DNA from 2 places in the Pseudomonas sp. MWU13-3659 genome. Region 1 is predicted to be linked to the other one. Evidence: predicted binding sites of a transcription regulator. Region 1 holds the regulator's gene; the other holds the start of a gene.
What was found. Region 1 encodes sigma-54, which starts transcription at its own class of promoters, with help from an activator protein. Its sites were predicted from a motif close to ANTGGCATNNANNTTGCTNT; they were not measured.
Positions count from the first base shown of each region.

Region 1 (4,768 bases):
GCCCACCGCCCAGGTCGACGAAAGCGCCATCGACTATTACGCGATCAATGCCCACAGCGTGCAGTTCCTGCCGGACGGCAAGCTGCAGTACGAGATGACCGCCGACAAGGTCGAACACCTCAAGGCCAGCGAAGTCACCCTGGTGACCACGCCCGACCTGCACATGTACCGCGGCACCGCGTACCCGTGGCACGTGCAGAGCAAACGCGCCGAGGTCAACCCGGACGGCACCGAGGTCGAACTGATCGATGACGTGCGCGTGGCGCGCACCGACGAAAAGCAACGCGAAACCATCATTACCAGCACCCGCATGACCGTGTTCCCGCAGAAGCAATATGCGCAGACCGAGCAAGCCGTTAGAATCGACGGCGCCGGTGGCACGACTACGGGCAAAGGAATGAAAGCGTATTTGAAAGAAGGCAGGATGGACCTGCTCTCTAACGTAAGAGGACAGTATGAGGCTCGTTAAAACCATCCCCCTTCTGCTCAGCCTGGGTGTAGCACTGGGAAGCGCGAGCGCCTTCGCCCTGCCGAACGACCGTGACCAGCCGATCCGCATCCAGGCGGACAACGCCCACCTGGACGACAAGCAAGGCGTGGCCACCTACACCGGCGACGTGATCATCACCCAAGGCTCGATGATGATCAAAGGCAACACCGTGACCATGACCCGCGCCGCTTCCGGCGACATCGACGTGGTCACCTCGGTGGGCAACCTGGCCTATTTCGAGCAGCAGCAGAGCGCCGCCAAGCCCGACAAGATGAAAGGCTGGGCCGTGACCATCCAGTACCAGGCGCAGAAGGACATGGTGATTCTTACCGACCGCGCCAAGGTCGAGAACGAAGGCAACACCACCGAAGGCGAGAAGATCGTCTACAACACCAAGACCCAGGTGGCGACCGCCGGTCGCGGTGGCAACGTGACTGCACCACGTCAGCGCATCGACATGGTCATTCAACCGAAGAAAAAGGCCGAGTAAATGGCAACCCTCAAAGCCCAGCACCTGGCCAAGAGCTACAAGGGCAGGCAGGTCGTTCGCGACGTCAGCCTGTCCATCGACAGCGGCCAGATCGTCGGCTTGCTCGGCCCCAACGGCGCCGGCAAGACCACCTGCTTCTACATGATCGTGGGGCTGGTCCAGGCGGATCAAGGCCGCGTCCTGATCGACAGCCTCGACGTCAGCCACCAGCCCATGCATGGCCGCGCGCAAGCAGGCATCGGCTATCTACCGCAGGAAGCCTCGATCTTCCGCAAGCTATCGGTGGCCGACAACATCATGGCGATCCTCGAGACCCGCAAGGACCTCGACCGCGACGGCCGGCGCAAAGAACTGGAAAGCCTGCTGCAGGAGTTCCACATCAGCCACATCCGCGACAACCTGGGCATGAGCCTCTCCGGTGGCGAACGCCGTCGTGTCGAAATCGCCCGCGCCCTGGCCACCGCGCCCAAGTTCATCCTGCTGGACGAACCCTTTGCCGGCGTCGACCCGATCTCCGTGGGCGACATCAAGCAGATCATCCACCACCTCAAGAACAAGGGCATCGGCGTACTGATCACCGACCACAACGTTCGCGAAACGCTGGACATCTGCGAGACCGCCTACATCGTCAACGACGGTCAACTGATCGCCGAAGGCGATGCCGAGAGCATCCTGGCCAACCAGCTGGTCAAGGAAGTCTACCTGGGCCACGAGTTCCGCCTCTGATCCAGGGCCTGCCCGGAGCACTGGCAAACACGCCCGGGACGGGCTTAAGTGTAACAGTGCTCTAGGCAAACGCTGCAATTTCAGGCATATAACTTGCTTAAAATCGGCGCCCAAGCGCCCTACGTAGTGGATGGCGCATGTGCGCCGGCGAACAAGGTATTAAGCCCCTGCCATGAAACCATCGCTCGTCCTAAAAATGGGCCAGCAACTGACGATGACCCCGCAGTTGCAACAGGCCATCCGTCTGCTTCAGCTCTCCACCCTGGACCTTCAGCAGGAAATCCAGGAAGCGCTGGAATCCAACCCGATGCTCGAACGTCAGGAAGACGGCGACGATTTCGACAACAGCGACCCGATGGCGGACAACGCCGAGAACAAGCCGGCCACCGAAGTCCAGGACAACAGCTTCCAGGAAACCAGCAGCAGCAGCGCGGAAACCCTGGAAGATGGCGAGTGGGCCGAACGAATCCCCAACGAGTTGCCGGTCGACACGGCCTGGGAGGACATCTACCAGACCAGCGCCAGCAGCCTCCCCAGCAATGACGACGACGAGTGGGACTTCACCACCCGCACCTCGGTCGGCGAGAGCCTGCAGAGCCACCTGCTGTGGCAACTGAACCTGGCGCCGATGTCGGACACCGACCGCCTGATCGCCGTCACCCTGATCGACAGCATCAACGAGCAAGGCTATCTCGAAGACTCGCTCGACGAAATCTGCGCCGGCTTCGACCCAGAGCTCGATATCGAGCTGGATGAAGTCGAAGCGGTACTGCACCGCATCCAGCAGTTCGAACCCGCCGGCATCGGCGCCCGCTCGCTGGGTGAGTGCCTGCTGCTGCAATTGCGCCAGTTGCCGGCCTCGACGCCCTGGATGAGCGAAGCACAGCGCCTGGTCACCGACTTCATCGACCTGCTCGGCAGCCGTGACTACAGCCAGCTGATGCGCCGCATGAAGCTCAAGGAAGACGAACTGCGCCAGGTCATCGAACTGGTGCAGACACTCAATCCGCGCCCCGGCTCGCAGATCGAATCCAGCGAGCCGGAATACGTGGTCCCGGACGTCATCGTGCGCAAGGACAGCGAGCGCTGGCTGGTCGAGCTCAACCAAGAGGCCATTCCGCGCCTGCGCGTCAACCCGCAGTACGCCGGGTTCGTCCGTCGCGCCGACACCAGCGCCGACAACACCTTCATGCGCAACCAGTTGCAAGAGGCACGCTGGTTCATCAAGAGCCTGCAGAGCCGCAACGAGACGCTGATGAAGGTGGCGACGCAAATCGTCGAACACCAGCGCGGCTTCCTCGACCATGGCGACGAAGCCATGAAGCCCCTGGTGCTGCATGACATCGCCGAGGCGGTGGGCATGCACGAGTCGACCATTTCCCGGGTCACCACGCAGAAGTACATGCACACGCCGCGTGGCATCTACGAACTGAAATACTTTTTCTCGAGCCACGTGAGCACCGCCGAAGGCGGCGAATGCTCGTCCACGGCGATCCGCGCGATCATCAAGAAACTGGTGGCGGCGGAAAATCAGAAAAAGCCATTGAGTGACAGCAAGATCGCTGGTTTACTGGAGGCACAAGGCATCCAGGTAGCCCGTCGCACCGTCGCCAAGTACCGCGAGTCGTTGGGGATCGCCCCGTCGAGCGAGCGCAAGCGACTGATGTAGCCCCCGGATGTGCCACAGCGTTTCAGTGGCAGGTGCAATACCTGCCTCTTTATGCACGGGCAACAAAGGAGAAGCTGTATGCAAGTCAACATCAGTGGACAGCATGTAGAAGTCACCCAACCACTGCGCGATTATGTGCTTGAAAAGCTCGCCCGGGTGGAGGGTCATTTCGACAAGATCACCAATGCAACGGTGATCATGAAAGTCGAGAAGCTACAGCAGAAGGTTGAAGCCACACTCCAGATACCCGGTGGCGAAGTGGTCGCCAACGCCGAACACCAAGACATGTATGCAGCGATCGACGCCCTGGCTGACAAGCTCGACCGCCAACTGAAAAAACACAAGGAAAAACAGCAAAGCTTGCTGCAAGGTGCAGCCGCCCGCTGATCCCCTCATCCATGATCCGACTTGAAACCATCCTGACCCCCGGCCGTTCCCTCGTGAACGTGCCGGGTGGCAGTAAAAAGCGCGCCCTGGAAAAGGTCGCCAACCTGATCGCCGAGCAAGTACCCGAGCTGAAGGTGCAAGACGTCTTCGAAAAACTCGTCGCTCGTGAAAAACTGGGCTCCACCGGCTTCGGCAATGGCATCGCCATCCCCCACTGCCGGCTCGAAGGCTGCACCGCGCCCGTCAGCGCCCTGCTGCATCTGGACGCCCCCATCGATTACGACGCCATCGACGGCGCCCCGGTCGACCTGCTGTTCGTCCTGCTGGTCCCGGAAGCCGCCACCGATGCCCACCTTGAACTGCTGCGCCAGATCGCCAGCATGCTCGATCGCAAGGAGGTTCGCGATCGCCTGCGCGGCGCCGCCAGCAACGAGGCTCTGTACCAGGTAGTCCTGGACGTGCAGAACGAGGCCTGACCATGCGCCTGATCATCGTCAGCGGTCGCTCCGGCTCCGGCAAGAGCACCGCCCTCGACGTACTGGAAGACAACGGTTACTACTGCATCGACAACCTGCCCGCCGGGTTGCTGCCGCAGTTGGCGGAAAACGCACTGATCAACACCGAGCTGCAGCAACCCAAGGTGGCTGTTTCGATCGATGCGCGTAACCTGCCCAGCCACCTGACCCGCTTTCCAGAGCTACTGGAAGAAGCGCGTAACCGTCATATCCAGTGTGACGTGCTTTATCTGGACGCTGACGAAGACACGCTGCTCAAGCGCTTTTCCGAAACCCGCCGCCGCCACCCGCTGACCAATGCCAATCGCTCGCTGGCCGAGGCGATCCGGGTGGAGAGCGAGCTGCTGGGGCCGATCGCGGACCTCGCCGACCTGAAGATCGACACCACCAGCCTGAATCTTTACCAGCTGCGCGACTCGATCAAGCTGCGCCTGCTCAATCAGCCGGAACCTGGCACCGCATTCCTCGTCGAGTCGTTCGGTTTCAAGCGC
Region 1 covers NZ_JAMSHW010000007.1:9,910-14,677, forward strand. The annotation lists gene lptC (LPS export ABC transporter periplasmic protein LptC) at 1-469, shown strand, start outside; gene lptA (lipopolysaccharide transport periplasmic protein LptA) at 456-980, shown strand; gene lptB (LPS export ABC transporter ATP-binding protein) at 981-1,706, shown strand; gene NGM28_RS10925 (RNA polymerase factor sigma-54) at 1,879-3,375, shown strand; gene hpf (ribosome hibernation-promoting factor, HPF/YfiA family) at 3,454-3,762, shown strand; gene ptsN (PTS IIA-like nitrogen regulatory protein PtsN) at 3,774-4,238, shown strand; gene rapZ (RNase adapter RapZ) at 4,241-4,768, shown strand, end outside.

Region 2 (4,768 bases), on a different contig from region 1:
CTTCGACGTCGATGCGGTGCAGGCCGTGGTGGCCCATCAGCTTCAGGATACGGCCGTTACGCTTCTTGCCGTCGACATCGATGGCGACAACCGGAGTGTTCGGCTTGATGCGACCACGGGCGATACGGCCAACGCCGATAACACCGAGGAAGCTGTTGTAGTCCAGTGCGGAGATCTGCATCTGGAACGGGCCATCGACGTCAACGCTTGGTGCTGGCACGTTGTCGACGATCGACTGGTACAGCGGGGTCATGTCTTCGGCCATGGCGGTGTGGTCCAGGCCGGCAATGCCGTTCAGGGCCGAGGCGTAGACAACCTGGAAGTCCAGCTGGTCGTCGGTGGCGCCGAGGTTGTCGAACAGGTCGAAGATCTGGTCCAGAACCCAGTCAGGACGCGCGCCCGGACGGTCGACCTTGTTGATCACGACGATTGGCTTCAGGCCAGCTTCGAAGGCCTTCTTCGTTACGAAACGGGTTTGCGGCATCGGGCCGTCCTGGGCGTCGACCAGCAGCAGCACGGAGTCGACCATCGACATTACACGCTCAACCTCGCCACCGAAGTCGGCGTGGCCGGGGGTGTCGACGATGTTGATGTGGTAGCCGTTCCAGTTGATGGCGGTGTTTTTCGCCAGGATGGTAATGCCGCGCTCTTTTTCCTGGTCGTTGGAGTCCATGACGCGCTCGTCGTTGAGCTCGTTACGCTCCAGGGTGCCGGACTGGCGCAGGAGTTTGTCGACCAGGGTGGTTTTACCATGGTCAACGTGGGCGATGATGGCGATGTTACGCAGATTTTCGATCACAACTGTATCTCGATCAGAGGATTCGGTTGCCACCCAGTGTAGGTGGCCAATATGTACTGTTTAAGGCTCAGCGGGCCCGGCGGTCGGGAGGGCGATGGCGGATGCTGCCGCCATACAGCCCTGGCGTCTTATGTCGGACGATAAACACGCACATTGGCATGTCCCTCACTGAGCAGGTGGTGTGCGTGCAGACGGCTCATCACACCCTTGTCGCAATACAGCAGGTACTGGCGCGTAGGGTCCAGGTGCTTGAACTTGCTGTTGATCGCGTAGAACGGCATGGCCTGGACTTCGATACCGTCCAGTGCCAGCGGCTCGTCTTCCTGGGCATCGGGGTGACGAATGTCGATGACGATCTGGCCGGGCAGCGCCTCGGCCACTTCCTCGATCTCGATGTCCTTGCCCAGCTCGTCGATCACGTGGTCGATGGAGATGAACTTGGCGCGCTCCAGGGCACGCTCCAGCACTTCCATCTCGAACTGCTTCTCTTCGTGCTCCATGCGATGACGCTTGGCGTGGGTGGTCGGGTTCACCGAAATCACGCCGCAGTACTCAGGCATGTGCTTGGCGAAGTCGGCAGTGCCGATTTCGGTGGCCTGGTCGATGATGTCCTGCTTGTGGCTGGCCAGCAGCGGGCGCAGTACCAGCTTGTCGGTGGCCGAGTCGATGATCGACAGGTTGGGCAGGGTCTGGCTGGAGACCTGGGAGATCGCCTCGCCGGTGACCAGGGCGTCGATCTCCAGGCGGTCGGCCATGCGCGCGGCCGCGCGCAGCATCATGCGCTTGAGCGTGACGCCCATGTAGCTGTTGTCGACCTTGTTGAGAATCTCGCCGACCACTTCCTCGAACGGCACGCTGATGAACAGCACGCGCTGGCTGCTGCCGTACTTCTTCCACAGGAAGTGGGCCACTTCCATCACGCCCAGTTCGTGGGCACGGCCACCGAGGTTGAAGAAGCAGAAATGGGTCATCAGGCCGCGGCGCATCATCTGGTAGGCCGCCACGGTGGAGTCGAAGCCACCGGACATCAGCACCAGCGTTTGCTCCAGGGCGCCGAGCGGGTAGCCGCCGATGCCATTGTGCTGGTTGTGGATCACGTACAGGCGCTGGTCGCGGATCTCGATGCGCACCAGCACTTCCGGCTTCTTCAGCTCGATACCGGCTGCACCGCACTGCTGGCGCAACTGGCTGCCGACGTAACGGTCGACGTCCATCGAGGTGAAGTCGTGGTGGCCACCGCGCTTGCAGCGCACGGCGAAGTGCTTGCCGGCCAGCAGGTGGCCGAAGTGGTGCTTGCACTTGGCGACGATGTCGTCGAAGTCGCCCAGCGGGTACTCCTCGACCTGCAGGAAGTGGGTGATACCCGGGGTGCAGGTGAGGCGCTCGATCATTTCACGCTGGATCTTCTCGTCCTCGACGCGGGTGACCACCTCGAGGTTGTCCCAGACACCATCAACCGCGAGCTCGGGATCCAGGTCCTTGAGCACGTTGCGGATGTTCTTGGCGAGCTGGCGGATGAAGCGCTTGCGCACCGGCCGGCTCTTGATGGTGATCTCTGGGAAGACTTTGACGATAAGTTTCATTGGTTTAACAGCGCGCGCAGGGCCTGCCGAAAATGAGGGGCGCGAATTATAGCGGAAATTGCTCAAGGTTTGAGCAACTTTTGTACAGAAGGTTAGATTTGCCGAGCCCGAGCCAAGCACCGCACCTGTAGGAGCCGGCTTTGCCGGCGAAAGGGCCGGCCCAGGCACTGCAAGGTGATCGCCAGGATCGATGCAGGGCGTTAAGTCTTGGGCTGTCCATGCGGTCGCTTTCGCCGGCAAAGCCGGCTCCTACAGGAGAAAGCCGCCGCCAACCCCGCATCGCACCAATATGGTGCGCTCGATCTTGATTGCGCCCTCAATGCGTGCACGAATGCTTCCTGCAGCTACGCTAAATGCCCGTCAACGCCGGGTTTTATCCCGGCCTCGCCATTTTTGGGCACTGGCATGCAATTTGCTCCCTTGTGAGGCAGGTAAGCTTGGCCGACTATCCGCGCCCAGCGACACCCTTTTTCCAGGGCTGCGGCCAACCGCGCCCTAGACCATCCGGAGGACAACATGTCGAAGTCGGTTCAACTCATCAAAGATCATGACGTCAAGTGGATTGATCTGCGTTTCACGGACACCAAAGGCAAGCAGCACCACGTCACCATGCCGGCTCGCGATGCGCTGGAAGACGACTTCTTCGAAATCGGCAAGATGTTCGACGGTTCGTCGATCGAAGGCTGGAAAGGCATCGAAGCCTCCGACATGATCCTGCTGCCGGATGACGCCTCCGCCGTGCTGGACCCGTTCACCGAAGAGCCGACCCTGATCCTGGTCTGCGACGTGATCGAGCCGTCCACCATGCAGGGCTACGACCGCGACCCACGCGCCATCGCCAAGCGTGCCGAAGAGTACCTGAAGACCACCGGTATCGGTGACACCGTCTTCGTCGGCCCGGAGCCTGAGTTCTTCATCTTCGACCAGGTCAAGTTCAAGTCGGACATCTCTGGCTCGATGTTCAAGATCTACTCCGAGCAAGGCTCCTGGATGACCGACCAGGACGTCGAAGGCGGCAACAAGGGCCACCGCCCAGCTGTCAAAGGCGGCTACTTCCCGGTTCCGCCGTGCGACCACGACCACGAAATCCGTACCGCCATGTGCAACGCCATGGAAGAGATGGGCCTGGTCATCGAAGTCCACCACCACGAAGTGGCGACTGCCGGCCAGAACGAGATCGGTGTGAAGTTCAACACCCTGGTCACCAAGGCTGACGAAGTCCAGACCCTGAAGTACTGCGTGCACAACGTGGCCGACGCCTACGGCAAGACCGCCACCTTCATGCCGAAGCCGCTGTACGGCGACAACGGTTCGGGCATGCACGTGCACATGTCGATCTCCAAAGACGGCAAGAACACCTTCTCGGGCGAAGGTTATGCCGGCCTGTCCGATACCGCCCTGTACTTCATCGGCGGCATCATCAAGCACGGCAAGGCCCTGAACGGCTTCACCAACCCGGCCACCAACTCCTACAAGCGTCTGGTGCCAGGCTTCGAAGCTCCGGTGATGCTGGCCTACTCGGCCCGTAACCGTTCGGCCTCGATCCGTATCCCTTACGTTTCCAGCCCGAAAGCCCGCCGCATCGAAGCGCGCTTCCCGGACCCGGCGGCCAACCCATACCTGTGCTTCGCCGCCCTGCTGATGGCCGGCCTGGACGGTATCCAGAACAAGATCCACCCAGGCGATGCCGCCGACAAGAACCTGTACGACCTGCCGCCTGAAGAGGCGAAAGAGATCCCACAGGTTTGCGGCAGCCTGAAAGAAGCCCTGGAAGAGCTGGACAAGGGCCGTGCGTTCCTGACCAAGGGCGGCGTGTTCTCCGACGATTTCATCGATGCCTACATCGAGCTGAAGTCGGAAGAAGAGATCAAGGTCCGTACCTTCGTTCACCCGCTGGAATACGACCTGTACTACAGCGTTTGATGTAGCCGACGCCTGGCGTCGCTGACATCGATATGAAACGGCCTCCCTTGGGAGGCCGTTTCCATTTGCACGACGGCAAGATAGGACTAAACCTATTGCCGCCTTCGAACCAATACAGAGACTCCAGTCTCCATCTACCTCAGGAGACCGCCATGCGTATCCCCCTTGCCCTGACCTGCTGCCTCGCCTTGTCCGGCTGCGCCTCCCCAGCGACAACCTCCCCTGAACTCGGCCACCTGCTCGATACCATCGATCGGCGCCTGGACCTCGCCGAGACAGTCGCCCTGCACAAGTGGGACCAGCGCCAGGCGGTCCAGGCCAGTGCCCGCGAAGAGCAAGTGTTGGCCAGTGCACGCCAGGCCGCACCTGCCCACCAGCTTGATCCGGCGCGCGCCGCAGCGTTCTTCGCCGACCAGATCGAGGCCAACAAACTTCTGCAATATCAACTGCTCGACAGCTGGCA
Region 2 covers NZ_JAMSHW010000006.1:246,579-251,346, reverse strand. The annotation lists gene typA (translational GTPase TypA) at 1-799, opposite strand, end outside; gene thiI (tRNA uracil 4-sulfurtransferase ThiI) at 928-2,382, opposite strand; gene glnA (glutamate--ammonia ligase) at 2,899-4,305, shown strand; gene NGM28_RS10780 (chorismate mutase) at 4,458-4,768, shown strand, end outside.
Region 2: glnA (glutamate--ammonia ligase) is a predicted target of sigma-54. The motif match lies at 2,782-2,801, and genes of this name have one in related genera.